3 regions of the Calothrix sp. NIES-2100 genome follow, and region 3 is predicted to be linked to each of the others. Evidence: predicted binding sites of a transcription regulator. Region 3 holds the regulator's gene; each other region holds the start of a gene.
The links. The regulator HrcA, encoded in region 3, represses chaperone genes, less so after heat shock. The targets are predictions, from matches to a motif close to TTAGCACTCNNGANTCNNGAGTGCTAA.
Positions count from the first base shown of each region.

Region 1: the regulator HrcA is predicted to act here: its motif matches at 3,718-3,744, upstream of groES (co-chaperone GroES).
Region 2: the regulator HrcA is predicted to act here: its motif matches at 2,100-2,126, upstream of groL (chaperonin GroEL).

Region 1 covers NZ_CAWNLA010000001.1:8,810,990-8,816,784, reverse strand. The annotation lists gene AACU32_RS36000 (serine/threonine-protein kinase) at 1-326, opposite strand, end outside; gene AACU32_RS35995 (ATP-binding protein) at 1,058-1,372, shown strand; gene AACU32_RS35990 (response regulator transcription factor) at 1,940-2,617, opposite strand; gene AACU32_RS35985 ((2Fe-2S) ferredoxin domain-containing protein) at 2,951-3,424, opposite strand; gene groES (co-chaperone GroES) at 3,761-4,072, shown strand; gene groL (chaperonin GroEL) at 4,157-5,794, shown strand.
Region 2 covers NZ_CAWNLA010000001.1:6,502,821-6,508,615, forward strand. The annotation lists gene AACU32_RS26330 (M4 family metallopeptidase) at 1-638, opposite strand, end outside; gene AACU32_RS26335 (MraY family glycosyltransferase) at 884-1,975, opposite strand; gene groL (chaperonin GroEL) at 2,159-3,829, shown strand; gene corA (magnesium/cobalt transporter CorA) at 4,143-5,285, shown strand; gene AACU32_RS26350 (hypothetical protein) at 5,348-5,795, shown strand, end outside.
Region 3 covers NZ_CAWNLA010000001.1:8,559,630-8,565,424, reverse strand. The annotation lists gene AACU32_RS34845 (DUF3352 domain-containing protein) at 1-775, opposite strand, end outside; gene AACU32_RS34840 (rhodanese-like domain-containing protein) at 959-1,306, shown strand; gene hrcA (heat-inducible transcriptional repressor HrcA) at 1,929-3,005, shown strand; gene AACU32_RS34830 (DUF2834 domain-containing protein) at 3,018-3,698, shown strand; gene AACU32_RS34825 (hypothetical protein) at 3,806-4,468, shown strand; partial or broken gene AACU32_RS34820 (SDR family NAD(P)-dependent oxidoreductase) at 4,599-5,117, shown strand; partial or broken gene AACU32_RS34815 (glycoside hydrolase family 24 protein) at 5,268-5,795, opposite strand, start outside.

The DNA of each region.
Region 1 (5,795 bases), 250 kb from region 3:
ACAGTAAAGTAAGCATCGGAATCTACTTTGGGAATTCCCGTACTATTCAACTGACCCAAAACTTTTGCTTCTTGCTTAAACAATTCAATAGCTTTTGAGTTATTCTCAGTTAGTACTTTTACAACTTTAGCCGTACCAGAATCATCAACCTCAAAAGTTTGACCAAAGCCACCACTTCCAAGTTTTTTGATTACTCGATAACGGCCTCGCAACAGAATATCTGACCCACAGTTGTGACAAATGCGGTTTTTTGCATTTGCTGGGTCAGTAGGTTTTGGGCAATGAGGATTGATACAATAACTCATTGAATAGATATAAATTCCCAAAATAATGATTTTTGAGTCATATTCCGAGAATAAGCAGTAAAGTTCTAGTAATATAGTTCCCTAAAATTCTGAGAAATTCACAAACAGTTTTTATAATAATTAATTAAGACAGACATCTTAACCAGAATAGGGTTATCAACAGGCGTTATCCTTACCGTTTAAGCCTTGGCGCTGAAATTGAATCTATAATCGCCTGCAAGCTTTGATTTTAAAGGAAAATTTTGATAAGAAGCAGGGGGCAGGGGAAAAGGTACAAACCTTGCCCCTTGTGGGCAAAAGCCCCCCGGCTCCTTTTCTCCCTTGGTTTAAGCCCCACCCCTTGTGGGTTGTTTTTCTCCCCTGCTCCCTGCTCCTTGCTTTTTGACATTTAATTAAAGTTTCAGCATCATACCTACTGAAGAACCAAAATTATTAAATTGCAATGATATAACAATTAATTTTTACAGCGTTTTTCAAGTAAATAGACCACGCGGTAGGGGCACGGCACCAGTAATATTATTGTATGTACCAGAAGATTGTGGATGCCGTGCCCCTACGAGAATCTGTGGTTCCATTACCTGGAAACTGCTGTAACCCGCTTTTGTCACTCTCCGGGAGGGTAATCCCTAGAAGCCTCATCAGGCAATCAATACAAGCTATCCTATTAGAAAAAAATGGGTGTTGTATTTGTTATTAGAAAAAAATCGTGTTAACCCTTGCTAGATAAAAGCTCTAGAATTCAGAAATGGCAAATGTTTTCGGAGAGTGACAGAACAGGGGTAAATAATCCCAAAAGTTCCAGTATGTTATTACCTCCCTTTAGTATGCAAGTATCCGTGCCTAATGGCATATCTGAGTTTGAGTTAACAACGAATTTAGTCAAAGTTCTGCTGATTGATAACCAAATAATTATTGGTGAAGCCATCCATCGTATTCTCGCTAGCGAAGCAGATATTTCTATTAGCTATCAAATTATCGAAAGACATAAAGGTACTATTCATGCGAAATCTCAAACTGGTGTGGGAACAGAATTTGTCATTGAAATTCCCATAGCCCTAGTTGAGTAAATAAACACTCGCTTGCTTAAATTCATGGTGCAATACAATGAGGCGATGCTGACCTTGACTCAGATATAAACAAGCGAGTGCTATCTATCGATAATAGTCATATCTCTCCATCGTCATCTCAGCCAATATCGGGCAAATTTACATCATCCATCAAGCTTGCCCTAAGTCAAAGGCCGTGAATTAATGAAAGCACAGATAATTACTAACTTGTGAACCATAAAATACCGATGATAGTCCACAGGCAAAATCACCAATTTTACTCAAAAAATTGAAGGTGTGCGTGAAGATTCCGCATTTAGACTTCACAAAAATGGTAGAGTTGCCAAAATCAGGGAGCAAGGACTCTATTATTAGTTATGAATTATGAAGTACACAATTAGAAAATTTAATCCTGAGCTTCACAATTCATAAGTTATCGGTCTGGAAATTTAATGCAAGAATTTTCTGAATTGGATTGAGCACAAATGCGCCAATTCATCTTGGGAGCAGACCGATAGGAATTAAACTATCAGCTATCAGCAGTCAATCAAAGCAGTTAAGACCTGACTGCTGAATGCTGATAGCTATTTAAGCCATTTGATTTTCAATCGCCCACCGCGCTAGTTCAGTGCGGTTATGGAGATTGGTTTTGCCCAACATATTGGACACATGGCTTTCAACGGTACGCTGACTGACATTTAGTTCTTCAGCAATTTCCCGGTTAGCTAAACCCCTAGCAACAAACTGTACGACTTTCAGTTCGGTGGGAGTTAACTGCACATCGAAGGGAACCTGGATACGAGAACCATTTTCTCCTCCTTTGGCTTGGTGTTCTTTCCAACGGATAGTTTGCTTCAGGGAAGATTCTACTTGCGCTACGAGTTCTTCTGGCTCAAAGGGCTTGACCATATAGACATCAGCACCTTTATTCAGACCTTTAACTCGGTCTGCACTTTGTCCCTTAGCTGAAAGGAATAGAACGGGAATCCAGCTAGTACGTTCATTTTGCCGGACTTGTTCTACAAAAGTATATCCGTCCATTTCCGGCATCATCACGTCGCAGATAATCATATCTGGAACATCATGCTCTAAAATTTCTAGAGCTTCTCTTCCGTTTTCAGCGGTGATGACTTCATATCCCCGGAATTCCAAGTAATCCTTCACCAGCAAGATGAGGTTAGGGTCATCATCAATCAGTAGAAGTCGTTTGTGATCTTTCATGCTGGGTTCTTTCATAGCAGTGGCACTTGTCGCGCTTCGGTCCATCAAGGTCTTGTATATTTATCCTCTATGGTGGATTATTTGAGATGTTGTCTTTTTTTCCCACTTAACTTGCCTTTGCTTGTTGTCAGTCTCATAGCGCGGTGATTGCAGTTAAGAGACTGGTAGATCATTGGCACTAGTCCAGTAAGGATACGTAGAGCAGTAGTAAATATAATCCGTAATTATATATCGCTTTGACCGTGGCGGGTGAAAAAATGCTGATTAAATAATAATCCTTCCGATTCACAGGTTAAGTATTGGCTGAAGATGACCCTAGCGCCAAACCAACCACCGCTTCAGAGCGCTTACTACTTAATTACGATATCCTCACGGATGTTAAGCCGCTATCAGATGTTCACAAGCAACCAGAGAAGTTTCTGGCAAAGGATGGGTTAAAAATGCAAATTCTTCAACCACCATTATGCCTATCAAGTGTTCTTGGATGATCCGCTCAATCACTTCCAGGTTTGCTTGACGATACCAGACACCATCCGGGTAAACCACCATTATCGGTCTAGAACCACAAACGCGCAAGCAATTGGCTTTATTTCTAAACATGCAAAGGGGAAGACTTTTTTGCGGTTGGTCGAGTTTGAGCTTCTGCAATCGCCTTTTTATGTATTCCCAGGATTCCAGACTAGCTTGTTTTGCGCCGCAGTTGGCAGTTGTTTGCTGGGCACAAATAGAAAGATGTCGTTGAATCTTTGCAAGTCCTAAAGTTTCTACACAATTACGCGGGGCTTTATTGTCTAGAGATTTAGTGTTTTTGGGGATTTTACGGCTGCACTGGATCACTGTATTGTTACTCATCAAGCTGCTCCCTGATTACAGTTCTATAACAATTTCCCCGCTTTGCAAATAAATTTGTTCATAAAAAAATATTCGTAACTTAATGAACAGAACCTGAAACTTTAAAATAAATAAGTATTTGTACTTAAGTATCTGTATTTAAAGGGCATGGGGCATTGGGCATTGGGCATTTCTCATTTTTTATCTCCCTTGTCCCCCTTCCTTTGTCCCCTTGTCCCCTCATCCCCCTCATCGCCTAGTTCGGGAACCCGTACACAAAAAATTGTTGCCATTGTATGGCTATCTTCGGTAAATTAGCACTCAGGAGTTGAGAGTGCTAACTCTGGAGAAATAAATATGGCAGCAGTATCTTTAAGCGTTTCTACAGTTAAACCTTTAGGCGATCGCGTTTTCGTGAAAGTGAGCGCCTCTGAGGAAAAGACCGCAGGTGGTCTGTATTTACCCGACACCGCGAAGGAAAAGCCCCAGGTTGGGGAAGTGGTCGCTCTAGGCCCTGGTAAGCGGAACGATGACGGTTCTCGTCAAGAGCCAGAACTTAAGGTCGGCGACAAAGTGCTGTACTCCAAGTACGCTGGCACTGATGTCAAGCTCGGCACAGAAGAATACGTCCTGCTTTCAGAAAAAGATATTTTAGCAATCGTTAGCTAATGGTCATTGATCATTAGTCATTAGCCAATGACTAATGACAAATGACAAATGACAAATGACAAATGACAAAGGACTATTAAAATTATGGCAAAGCGCATTATCTACAACGAAAACGCCCGTCGCGCCCTAGAACGAGGCATGGACATCCTAGCAGAAGCTGTGGCAGTTACTCTTGGCCCTAAAGGTCGTAACGTCGTGCTAGAAAAGAAATTTGGCGCACCGCAAATCGTCAATGATGGCGTAACCATTGCCAAAGAAATCGAATTAGAAGACCACGTTGAAAATACTGGCGTGGCTTTGATTCGCCAAGCTGCTTCTAAAACCAACGACGCTGCGGGTGATGGTACCACCACAGCTACCGTTTTGGCGCACGCAATTGTTAAAGAAGGCTTACGCAACGTTGCTGCTGGTGCAAATGCAATTTTGTTGAAGCGCGGTATTGACAAAGCTACTACCTTCTTGGTAGAGAAGATTGCTCAACACGCTCGCCCCGTAGAAGATTCCAAAGCCATTGCGCAAGTTGGTTCCATCTCCGCCGGTAATGACGAAGAAGTCGGTCAGATGATTGCCCAAGCAATGGATAAGGTGGGTAAGGAAGGCGTAATTTCCCTAGAAGAAGGGAAATCCATGACCACCGAATTGGAAATCACCGAAGGGATGCGCTTTGACAAAGGCTATATCTCTCCTTACTTCGCTACCGACGCAGAACGGATGGAAGCTGTCTTCGATGAGCCTTTCCTCCTATTAACCGATAAGAAAATCGCTTTGGTACAAGACCTAGTACCCGTGCTTGAGCAAGTAGCGCGTGCTGGTCGTCCCTTAGTAATCATCGCTGAAGATATTGAAAAAGAAGCTTTGGCAACTCTAGTAGTTAACCGCCTGCGCGGTGTGCTAAACGTGGCTGCTGTTAAAGCACCTGGATTTGGCGATCGCCGCAAAGCTATGCTAGAAGATATCGCCATCCTCACCGGTGGTCAGCTAGTCACCGAAGATGCTGGTCTCAAGCTAGATAACACCAAGCTGGATAGCTTAGGTAAAGCTCGCCGCATCACCATTACCAAAGACAACACCACAATTGTTGCCGAAGGTAACGAAGTTGCCGTTAAAGCTCGGATTGAGCAAATCCGTCGTCAAATTGACGAAACCGAATCTTCCTACGACAAAGAAAAACTACAAGAACGCCTAGCTAAGTTGGCTGGTGGTGTTGCAGTTGTTAAGGTCGGTGCAGCGACTGAAACCGAAATGAAGGACAAGAAGCTGCGCTTAGAAGACGCTATCAACGCTACCAAAGCTGCTGTGGAAGAAGGTATTGTTCCCGGCGGTGGTACAACTCTGGCTCACTTGACTCCTGAACTGGAAGAATGGGCAAACAAAAACCTCACTGGTGAAGAGTTAACTGGTGCGTTGATTGTTGCTCGTGCTTTACCTGCACCTCTGAAGAGAATTGCAGAAAACGCAGGACAAAACGGCGCTGTAATTGCTGAACGTGTGAAAGAAAAAGAATTCAACGTAGGCTACAACGCTGCAACCAATGAGTTTGTTGACTTGTTTGTTGCTGGTATTGTTGACCCTGCTAAGGTAACTCGTTCTGCTCTGCAAAACGCTGCTTCCATCGCTGGTATGGTGTTGACAACCGAATGCATCGTAGTTGATAAGCCAGAACCTAAAGATGCTGCTCCTGCTGGTGGCGGTGGTATGGGTGGCGGCGACTTCGATTACTAAT
Region 2 (5,795 bases), 2.1 Mb from region 3:
ACTAAGGAACCGAAGACATCAGACATAGACTCATTCAGCGCCCCTGGTTCATTCTGATAGACCAAACCAGCTTCGTACTGAGTAACACCGTGGGTTAATTCATGTCCAATTACATCAATTGACTTGGTGAAGCGAGTAAAAATTTGTCCATCACCATCACCGTAAACCATTTGATTACCGTCCCAAAAGGCGTTGTCATAATTCTGACTGTAGTGAACGGTAGAGTCTAAACGTAAACCGCGATCATCAACAGAATTTCGCTGATATACTTCCTTGTAAAAATCAAAAGTAGCACCAGCCGCATCGTAGGCTTCATTGACTGCTGGGTCTTTGCTGGGAGGATCGCCTTCACCACGTACTAATTTACCTGGAAGCTCTGTACCTTGACTAGCATCATAAATCGTCCGGCGCTTTTCTCCAGTTGATTTCATTGTTGGTATCAGGCTCAAAACATCACGCTGTCCGCGAATCCTTGCGGAACGGGTTAAACTCTGAAAAGCCCATTCACTCTGTTGGGTATTTCCACGTTTGGCGATTTCTTTGAGCATGTGCGGCGGGACAAGACAACAGATAGGACAAATCTGATTAACTGGATGACAACCTTTTGACTTTGCCGTTCTGCGATTCTGACGATACATAGCTTCTATCCTTAAATTATCTAAGTGGCGATCGCCTGATGAAAATTGTGAAAAGCGATCGCCACTTTAATTGCTCCAAGCACATTAGCCAAAATTTACAAATTTCGTCATAAAAAGTTACTCGCTGCGCGTGTCATTGGTCATTTGTCAACAGTCTGTAGGGGCGGGTTTATTTAGATCATTGTTGCTCGGTGAGGATATCTGTGAACCCGCCCGTACAACAGTTAACAGTCCCACCTGCCTCCTCAGGAAATACATTCTACCTTTCGTAGTCTCCCCAAAATGGTAAAGCCGATCAGCAAGATGACGCTCATGGTGGTAGCTACCATCTGTAACAAAGTCAAATGTTGCATTCTCATCGCCAACAAATTACAAACCAAAGTAATTGACCAAAGAGTATATGCAGCACGACGTTGGGAGAATCCCCAAGCTAGCAGGCGATGGTGCAGGTGGTCTTTACCAGGAGTACTCATGGGGTTTTTTCCCGCCATCAGTCGGCGCACAATTACTTGCGTAGTATCCAACACTGGTAAAAGCAAAAATAAAACCGTAGGTATCAGGGAAAATACTGTATTTACTTGGAGCTTACCTAAAATACTAGTTGCCGCTAGCACATAGCCAAAAAAGTAGGCCCCGGAATCACCCATAATGATGCGTGAGGGGTGGAAGTTATGGCGCAAGAAGCCTAGGGCCGCACCTCCCAGTGCAGCCAGTACTAGGGTGGCTGCGGCGCGATATGAAATTTGGGCAGAAACCGCCAACAAACTCATGGCAGTAATAAAACTTACCCCTCCGGCCAAACCGTCCATACCGTCCATTAAGTTAATGGCATTGGTAATTCCTACTACCCAAAATACTGTGAGTGAGATGGAAAGAAACGAGTCTATTGGTGTGCCAAAAGCGATTTCAATTTTAATACCATTCGCATACAGCAACAGTGCTGTGAGAATCTGAGTAAACATGCGCACGGAAGGAGGTAAGCCAAATTGGTCATCAATAAAGCCAACCAGAACTAATATCGTTCCTCCCAAGAGAATAGTCAGTACTTGAGCTAATACACCTTGCAGTTCGATTGGTCGTAAGAGAGTAGCTAATACCAGTGCAGCAATCACGCCTGTATAAATAGCCAGCCCCCCTGCATTCGGCAAAGGTTCTCGGTTGAGTCGTCTGGCGTTTGGTTGGTCAGCCCAACCTACCCGCAAGGCAAATTTGCGTACTGTGGGCATTAACCGCCATGTTACTAGCCAAGCCAAGAGAAACGTAAATACTACAGCCAACCAGCCGGTGCCGCTAGGGTCAGCAATACCTAAAGATTTAAGGGAGTTTTCTAAATTCATCTTAATGGTCAAGGGTCATTGGTCAAGGGTCATTGGTCAAGGGTCATTGGTCAAGGGTCATTGGATTCTGGACTATTTGGTTTCATTTTTTTATCTGTATTTATCATTTGAGTAGTTTAAGGTGTTAGCACTCTGGCGCTGTGAGTGCTAAATTGTCTAATGGAAGCGCTGGAGAAATGAAACATGGCGAAGATTATTGCATTTGATGAAGAATCACGGCGGGCCCTAGAACGGGGTGTTAATGCTCTTGCTGATGCTGTAAAAATCACCCTAGGGCCAAAAGGCCGTAATGTTCTTTTAGAAAAAAAATATGGTGCACCTCAAATTGTCAACGATGGTATCACTGTTGCTAAAGAAATTGAATTAGAAGATCCTTTGGAAAATACAGGTGCGAGGCTGATCCAAGAAGTTGCATCTAAAACAAAAGATGTTGCGGGTGATGGTACTACCACAGCCACGGTTTTAGCACAGGCTTTAATCCGGGAAGGTTTAAAGAACGTTGCAGCGGGTAGCAATCCAATAAGCTTAAAACGGGGAATTGACAAGACTGTTGAGGCGCTGGTAGAAGAAATTGCCAAGATAGCCAAGCCAGTAGAAGGAAGTGCGATCGCTCAAGTTGCTACGGTTTCAGCCGGCAATGATGAAGAAGTTGGCAGTATGATTGCCGAAGCAATGGATAAAGTCACTAAAGACGGCGTAATTACCGTTGAAGAATCTAAGTCCCTGACAACTGAACTAGAAGTGGTAGAAGGGATGCAGATTGACCGGGGTTATATTTCCCCCTACTTTATCACTAACAACGAGCGGCAGACGGTAGAATTTGAAAATGCCCGCATCCTGATTACCGATAAGAAAATCAGCAGCATCCAGGATTTAGTTCCTGTACTGGAAAAGGTTGCCCGTTTAGGTCAATCTTTGCTAGTAATTGCAGAAGACGTAGAAGGAGATGCTTTGGCGACTTTGGTCGTGAATAAAGCACGGGGTGTCCTTTCCGTAGCAGCAATCAAAGCACCCGGATTTGGCGATCGCCGTAAAGCTTTACTGCAAGATATTGCCATTCTCACCGATGGACAGATGATTTCCGAAGAAATCGGCTTAAGCTTGGATACTGCTTCTCTGGAAGCTTTAGGAACCGCCCGCAAAATTACTATCGACAAAGAAAACACCACAATTGTAGCTGGCAGTACTACCAAGCCAGAAGTGCAAAAGCGAATTGCACAAATTCGCAAGCAGTTGGAAGAAACAGATTCCGATTACGATCAAGAAAAACTGCAAGAACGCATCGCCAAGTTAGCTGGTGGTGTCGCAGTGATTAAAGTGGGTGCAGCCACAGAAACCGAACTCAAAGACCGCAAACTACGCATTGAAGATGCTTTGAACGCTACCAAAGCAGCCGTAGAAGAAGGTATTGTTGCTGGTGGTGGTACAACCTTGATTCACCTGTCCACCAAGGTAGAATCAATTAAAAATAGCCTAAAAGATGAAGAAGAAAAACTAGGAGCTGATATCATCGGCCGTGCTTTAGAAGCTCCCCTGCGTCAAATAGCAGACAACGCTGGTGCTGAAGGTTCTGTGATTGTCTCCAGAGTCCGGGAAAGTGACTTCAATGTCGGCTACAATGCCGCTACTGGAGCATTTGAAGACTTAATTGCTGCTGGTATTATCGACCCTGCCAAAGTTGTGCGTTCTGCTTTGCAAAATGCTGCTTCTATCGCTGGTTTAGTCTTAACCACTGAAGCCCTGGTTGTCGAAAAGCCTGAGAAGAAAGCCCCCGCTGCTCCAGCTGATGGCGGTATGGGCGGTATGGGTGGTATGGGCGGTATGGGCGGTATGGGCGGTATGGGTATGTTCTAATATCTGCTGACCCATATTTTCCCCATATAAAGATTTATTAAGCAGTTTGTCTAAACCAAGACAAACTGTTTTTTATATCACTTCTGACCGAGAGGTGAGGAAATGATATCATATCGGCTTGAATAGGTAACCAATGTTGGATGTTAGATTAATTTTGTAAAGTGGGCAATGCCTAAATATTTGGTTGTGGTGAGCAATGATTGATAATGGTGAGTATTTGGCGATCGCCAATCCGCAAAAATCTGGTGTTGAGACTTATTGGATATGAACAAATGACTAATGACTAATGACTAATTATTCAAGGTAAAACCACATGGGCATCAAAATACCCCGTCATCGTAAAGTTATCAAGCCTTCATTGATCAAAGAATTTTATCAACAACCAGGAAATATACCTGGAACTTTAATTATTGATGAAAATGCGGAATATCCGGAAATAATTTTGATTGATTACAACCAACAAGACTACAATCGTCGAAAAATAGAAGTTCCAGAAGAATGCGTTCCTTATCTAGATACAACATCTGTAACTTGGGTAGATGTGCAGGGTTTAGGAAATCAAGACATATTGCAAAGAGTCGGTAAAATTTTTGATTTACATCCTCTAGTTTTAGAAGATATAGTCAATGTGCCAGAACGTCCGAAAACAGAAGACTATGAAGACCAATTATTAATAATTGCTCGGATGGTAGTGCCGAAGGAGAATGCATTTGGTTTTCATAGCGAACAAGTGAGCTTTATATTGGGTAAAAATTATTTGCTCACTGTCCAGGAAGAACCAGAGCATGATTGCTTTGAAGCAGTGCGATCGCGAATTGAAAAATCTAAGGGAATTATTCGGAAATCAAAAGCAGATTATTTAACTTATGCCCTCTTAGATGCAATTATTGATGGCTTTTTTCCTGTGTTAGAACGTTACGGGGAGCAAATTGAAGATTTAGAAGAAGAAGTCATAATTAAGCCGACTCAGAAAACACTACAAAAAATTTATAAAATTAAGCGAGAATTACTACAACTGCGTCGCGCCATCTGGCCGCAGCGGGATGTGATGAGTTCTTTAATGCGAGATAGCGGTGAAATGATAAGTGACGAAGTACGAATATATCTTAGAGATTGTTATGACCATGCGGTGCAAGTAATTGATATGGTAGAAACTTATCGCGAACTGACATCAGGATTGATGGATGTTTATCTGTCAGCAGTGAGTAACAAAATGAATGAAATTATGAAGTTGCTAACGGTGGTTTCGTCAATTTTTATTCCCTTAACTTTTGTAGCGGGAATTTACGGAATGAACTTCAATACTGAAAAATCACCATATAATATGCCTGAACTCAATTGGTACTGGGGATACCCAATGTGCTGGGCAATAATGCTGGCGATCGCAGGTGGATTATTATTCTTTTTCTGGCGGCGGGGCTGGCTAGAAAAGTCTGTAACGATCAAGCAAGATTAAATATAGGGTATGAATATGGAGCAAATATACAAACTTAGTCCAGGGAGTCTATATTTTAAATTATGAGAGGGAACGGCGACCAAAATCTCATTGTTTTGACGCTTTATATCATCGGCGTCACTTACATCTTTAATCTGATGATTGAATCGATTGACGACAAAATTAAATTTGAACATCAAAAAAACGTAGTTGACGATCAACTCAAAGAGCAAAATCTTCAAGACCAAGTAGGGATTTCTTTTAAACTCAGCGCTTCTTACTCATTTGACGAATTGAAAGAATTGTCAGTTAGCATTGAAAATAAATCTGACAATCTCGCCATCTACGTTGATTGGGATAATAGCTCGATAGTCGTCGAACATAGCAAGCAATCACGCCGAGTCATCCGGAAATCACCAGACTTAACCCGTGACTTGGCTGTACCGCAAAGTCCTAGTCTGATCGCTCCCAAGAAAACCCTTTCAGCAGTAGTCACAGCAGAAGATGTTTTCGCGCGTGATGCAGCCACAG
Region 3 (5,795 bases):
AAACCAGGGAAATAACTTCGCTGTCATAGGTAGGTTCTTGCAGTTCTAAGCCTTGCCATTTTACTAAGGTGGGGAGATTCAAGAAAGCTGAAGCCAAGGTTCCTTTGGGTAATTGTTGGGTAGCTTTTTGATATTGCACCGAGCTGTTTAAATTGAGATCGGGAGCCTGGACGTTATTAATGGCATCTTTGAGAACTTTGAGATCGTTAGCAAACAAGACAAACTTATCCCCTACAGCTGCACCAGCCAGAAAATCTTGCTTTGGTGGCGGATTATCATAAAGTAGCTTCACGCCTTCATATTCTTCTGTGCCTAAGTTTGCCCCAGCTAATACCCGCTTGGAAAATAATAATTCGACAAACTCACGGCTTTTTTCTGGTTTTGTAGTTGCTAGCGCCAGCAAATACCCTGGCTGCTGTCCATTCTCTGGATCGCGATCGCTGTCTAAACTAGTTACTGCGAGGGTAATTTCGTTACCTAACCAAGGTTGAATATCTTCTTGGTAATTAATATTACTCTTAGTTAATAAATTAGTTTTCAGCTTAGATAATTCCCCTTCCTTATCTAAAGCCTGCAATCGCTCTGGATTTACTAGTAAAGATACTGTCACTGGGGCAAATTTCGACACAAAGATGCTAGCTCCGGGCTGGGAAGTAGCAGTAGTGATATTCACTGGACTTTTGGGGGACAACCAGTAAAAGCCAGCAATGATGATCGCTAGTAGTGCGATCGCACCAGCGATTAAGAAACCGAAAAATGAATTTTGCCTGTTCACCAAACCTCCTCGCCTTCAAAGCCTTTAATTTCTAAGCATAGAGAAGAAGGCGCAGAAGATTTGCATTGCCTGCCAAATATTTGATAATGCATATATCTAGTAATTTATCTAGGAATGGATGCTGATGCGAGTGTCAACATCTTCTGCCAAGATAAATGATATCGGATTGTTTACAAAAACCTCATGACAGGAAACGCAATTACCCAAATTACTGTTGAAGAACTGGCACAACGTCTATCTGCTCAGGATTCTAGTATTCAGCTTGTAGATGTGCGCGAACCCCAAGAACTAGCGATCGCCAGTATTGAGGGCTTTGTCAACTTCCCTCTGAGTGAATTTGCCGAATGGGGCGATCAAGTACCTACTCTTTTAAACCCTGATGCTGAAACCCTGGTACTTTGCCATCACGGTATGCGTTCTGCTCAAATGTGTCAGTGGTTAATGGCGCAAGGTTTTACAAATGTTAAGAACATATCAGGCGGAATTGATGCTTATTCCCTCTTAGTTGACTCTTCAGTTCCTCAGTATTAGTTGGGAAAAACTCAAACTATAATATTACTGGCTTAGTACTGGCTCTACCATTTACCAACTAATCCACCTGTTCGCCTTGTAGCAATACTGGCGAATTTTGTCATCATGAGTTATTTATAGATAATTCTCAGCAAGCATATAGCAATCCTCAGATACCCGACTTCTTCAAGAAGTCGGGTATCTGAAAATGGACAAAAAATCCGTACAGGAAAATACATTTTTTAATAAATGCTTATGAAAAAATACGATTAATGGTGTTGCTGAAACAAGGGATGAAATTTTGGCATTAAAATCTCAAAACCCTCATGCTCTCGATGTCTCTCTTGCCTCGTGCGTGAGACAGATCCGAGTTACCAATGTCCCATTCTCAATGCCCAAAAACCATGCCGTGAGCTTGGTTTTTGATCCTTCATCTTTTTTAGTCAAGCTGTAGTATAGCCGCAGCATCAGAATATACAGATATGGAACTTTACATTAATTAACTGATTTATAATTAAATAGTTAGTTATTGTAATGCACAATTAGATATATTAATTAAATATTAATAATTTTTTCAATTGTTTTCAAAAACAGAAATTCTTGCAAACTTTCATTAAATTTTGCCTTCAGTAAAGAATACCCTATGCAAGTCCAGTTGACAAATCGACAACAGCATATACTTTGGGCAACAGTACGTCACTATATTGCTACGGCAGAGCCTGTTGGATCAAAAGCTTTAATTGAAGAATACGATCTAGGTGTTAGCTCAGCCACCATTCGCAATGTGATGGGTGTCCTGGAAAAATCTGGTTTACTGTACCAACCACACACATCTGCTGGACGAGTACCTTCTGATTCTGGCTATCGCATTTATGTCGATCAGCTAATTACGCCTTCAGAAAGTATAGCCAAAGAGGTAGAGCTAGCGCTACAAAAACGCCTTCAGTGGGAAGATTGGAGTTTAGAAGCCCTATTACAAGGCGCAGCGCAAATTTTAGCAACCTTGAGTGGGTGTATTAGCTTGATTACCATGCCCCAAACCAATACAGCATTGCTACGACATTTGCAATTGGTGCAAATTGAAACCGGGCGGATCATGTTAATTGTCGTCACCGATAATTATGAAACCCATTCGCGATTGATGGATTTATCACCGATGCGAGAAGAGACAAAACTCGATCCCGAAGTGGTAGATCGGGAATTGCAAATTGTGTCTAACTTCTTGAATACTCATTTGCGGGGACGCAGTTTACTGGAATTAGGTAACCTTGACTGGAGTCAATTAAATCAGGAATTCCAACGCTATGGCGAATTCTTGAAAAATTCCGTTGCGGAATTAACTCGGCGCAAGGTAGCGCCAACGGCGACAAACATTATGGTGCGCGGAGTTGCAGAAGTTTTGCGTCAGCCAGAATTTTCCCAACTCCAGCAAGTACAAACAATTATCCATCTGTTGGAAGAAGAACAAGACCAACTGGGGCGATTAATCTTTGAAGAGCCAGAGGTTGAAGATCAGACTAAACCAAGGGTAACTGTCCGGATTGGTACGGAAAATCCCCTAGAACCAATGCGCAGCTGTACCTTAATTACTTCTACCTATCGCCGAGGTTCAGTCCCCGTAGGGAGTGTAGGAGTTTTGGGGCCAACAAGACTAGATTATGAAGGTGCGATCGCAGTTGTCGCTGCGGCTGCTGATTACCTTTCGGAAGCCTTCAGTTAATCACATAAAATCATGGTGAGAAAAATTGGCTTTGGGTTGTTGTGGCTGGGATTTATTGCTTACGCTTTCTTCCTCACCCCTCCCGATCGCCCTGACACATTCGAGTTAATTAAGAACCTCAGCATCGGACAATGGCAAGGGATTAATCCTTTAATCATTGCACTATTTAACCTGATGGGTGTTTGGCCTGTAATTTATAGTGCAATGGTATTTATTGATGGTAGAGGACAAAAAATACCCGCTTGGCCTTTTGCGAGTGCTTCTTTTGCAGTTGGTGCTTTTGCTCTTTTACCTTACTTAGCCCTCAGGAACCCAAATCAACAATTTGTGGGGAAAAAGAACGCCCTCATCAAACTATTAGATTCTCGCGTCACTGGAATTGTACTTACCGTAACTGCTGCGATTTTAGTTGCTTATGGTGTGCGAGCCGGAGATTGGGGAGATTTCGTCCTACAATGGCAAACTAGCCGCTTCATTCATGTGATGAGCCTAGATTTTTGTCTACTTAGCCTATTATTTCCCGCATTATTGCCAGATGATATGGCGCGTCGTGGTGGAAAAAATTCTCAAATTTTTTGGTTAATTAGTTTCATTCCACTTTTCGGCCCACTATTCTATTTATGTGTGCGTCCACCTCTACCAGAAGAGGGAACAAATACAATATCTCCAGAACAGCAAGCAGCAGCAAATTAAGCAACATTTAGTTTTCAGGATGGGTAGTGCGTAATGCGATCGCACTACCTCAGATTTTCGGTGCATTTGGAAATAACGCACCCAACAAAATCAGCAATTGAAATATCATGAATAGAAAACTTGCTTTATGGCTGTTGTGGGGTGGATTCATAGCATATATTGTGCTGCTTACTCCACCTCTACACCTAGAAGAAACATTGGCGCTACTAAAGAATATATTGACTCTGCAATGGGCTGCTATCAATCCCATTATCTTGTCCATATTCTCCCTTGTAGGCATCTGGTTACTAATTTACAGCGGTAATTTGTTTATTGATGGCAGAATGCAAAAGCTTCCTTTTTGGCCTTTTGCTTTAGCATCAGTAGGTTCAGGCGTGCTGGGACTTATACCTTATTTAGCTTTACGGGAAGCGAATCAAGAATTTTCTGGACAAAAAGATGCTTTCTTAAATCTGCTTGATTCTCGATTTTTTGGTATAATATTGAGTCTCAGCACAATTGTCATACTTACCTACGGATTTACCCTTGGTGATTGGGCTGATTTTGTGCAACAATTCCAGAGCGATCGCTTTATTCATGGCATGAGTTTAGCATTTTGTCTTTTCTGCCTTTTATTCCCCACAGTCTTGGGTGATGATATGGCGCGTCGCGGTTGGAATAGTACCCAAGTATTTTGGGTTGTCACATTGATTCCCTTACTGGGTGCGCTTGCTTATCTTTGTCTACGTCAGCCGCTGCTAGGATTTCGTAATCAAATATCGAGAGTTTAAGAAATTGTTTATCAAGTAAAAATAAAATTATTGTAGGGTGCGTTAGGCTTCAGCCATAACGCATCCTAATCTTTACTTTTTACTTTATAAATCGTCTGAAAATCAGTAGCCTAAGCAAAATAAATTGAATAACATATGGGGTTATATTCATACAATTAATGCTCTTTTGCCTCATTTGCTGGAGCGAGGAAGCGGAACCATAGTTAATGTTAGTTCTATTGGTGGTAAAGTACCTACTGCTTATTTAGTTCCTTACTGTACAAGTAAATTTGCTGTGACTGGATTAACAGAAGCGCTACAAGCAGAATTAAAGCCAAAAAATATTGATGTGTGTGGAATTTATCCCAATCTGATTAAGAGTAGCTTTTTAGATAAGGCTATTTTTCGGGGTAAGGATCAGCAAGACTTAACTAATCGTCGCGAACAGCTGGAAAATGTCATTAAAAATCCTGTCGTAGAAAAGCCTGAGGATGTAGCTAATGCTATATGGGATGCAGTTGAGAATAAAAAATCAGAAGTTCTTGTTGGTTCTGCAAATTTTTCCCAAACTCTTTACCGACTATTTCCTGGCTTTATCAAGTGGATTTCTCACCAAACATTGAAGAATCAAGATTTTTCATCAACTCCCAAATCAACAATCCCCAATTAGTTGAAACTACAGGTTATTCAATCTCAGTTCTAATGAGCCGCTACTACCTCTATGAGGAGGATTTGTGGTATTTTTATTTCCCGGAGTGGTTTGCACAGATCTAGGAATTGGGCTGGGAGTTAAAATAGAATTCGGTGATATTGATTGATTAGCTGCTGTTAATTCCTCTTTCAACATTTTCTGATAAATTTTGGGTAAAGAGCTACTAACAGAATTCGTTTCTATGCCGTAGCCTAGACTTGTCCAAGTAGGTGATAAACGCCGCAAAACATCCTTCAAATTACCTTGATGCAGCAGTTGGGTAATATCAATTCCCCAAACTTTCGAGTCACTCAACCAACGGTAAACCACCACATCTTGATACTCGGCTTCAAAACTATAAACAGCCCAAAACATAATTTGCATAGGTTTGGGATGATAGCGTGGAGCAATTTGATACCAAGTAGTGTTAATAATTTGATATCTCCCAGCAGCAGTTGAGCAATTGCCCTTGTTGGGACCAGTCACAATAGTGACGCATATCTCAGGATGTTTACTGATGTCACGCACTTGTTGACCACCATAAAGTAGAGAATAGGGACGGCTACTGTTGGCTTCGCTGGCGGAAATAGTTCGCATTAAAGCGCGGATATAAGGATCGCCGCCTTTCATCACCAAAGGTGGCTGTTTAGCTTCAAA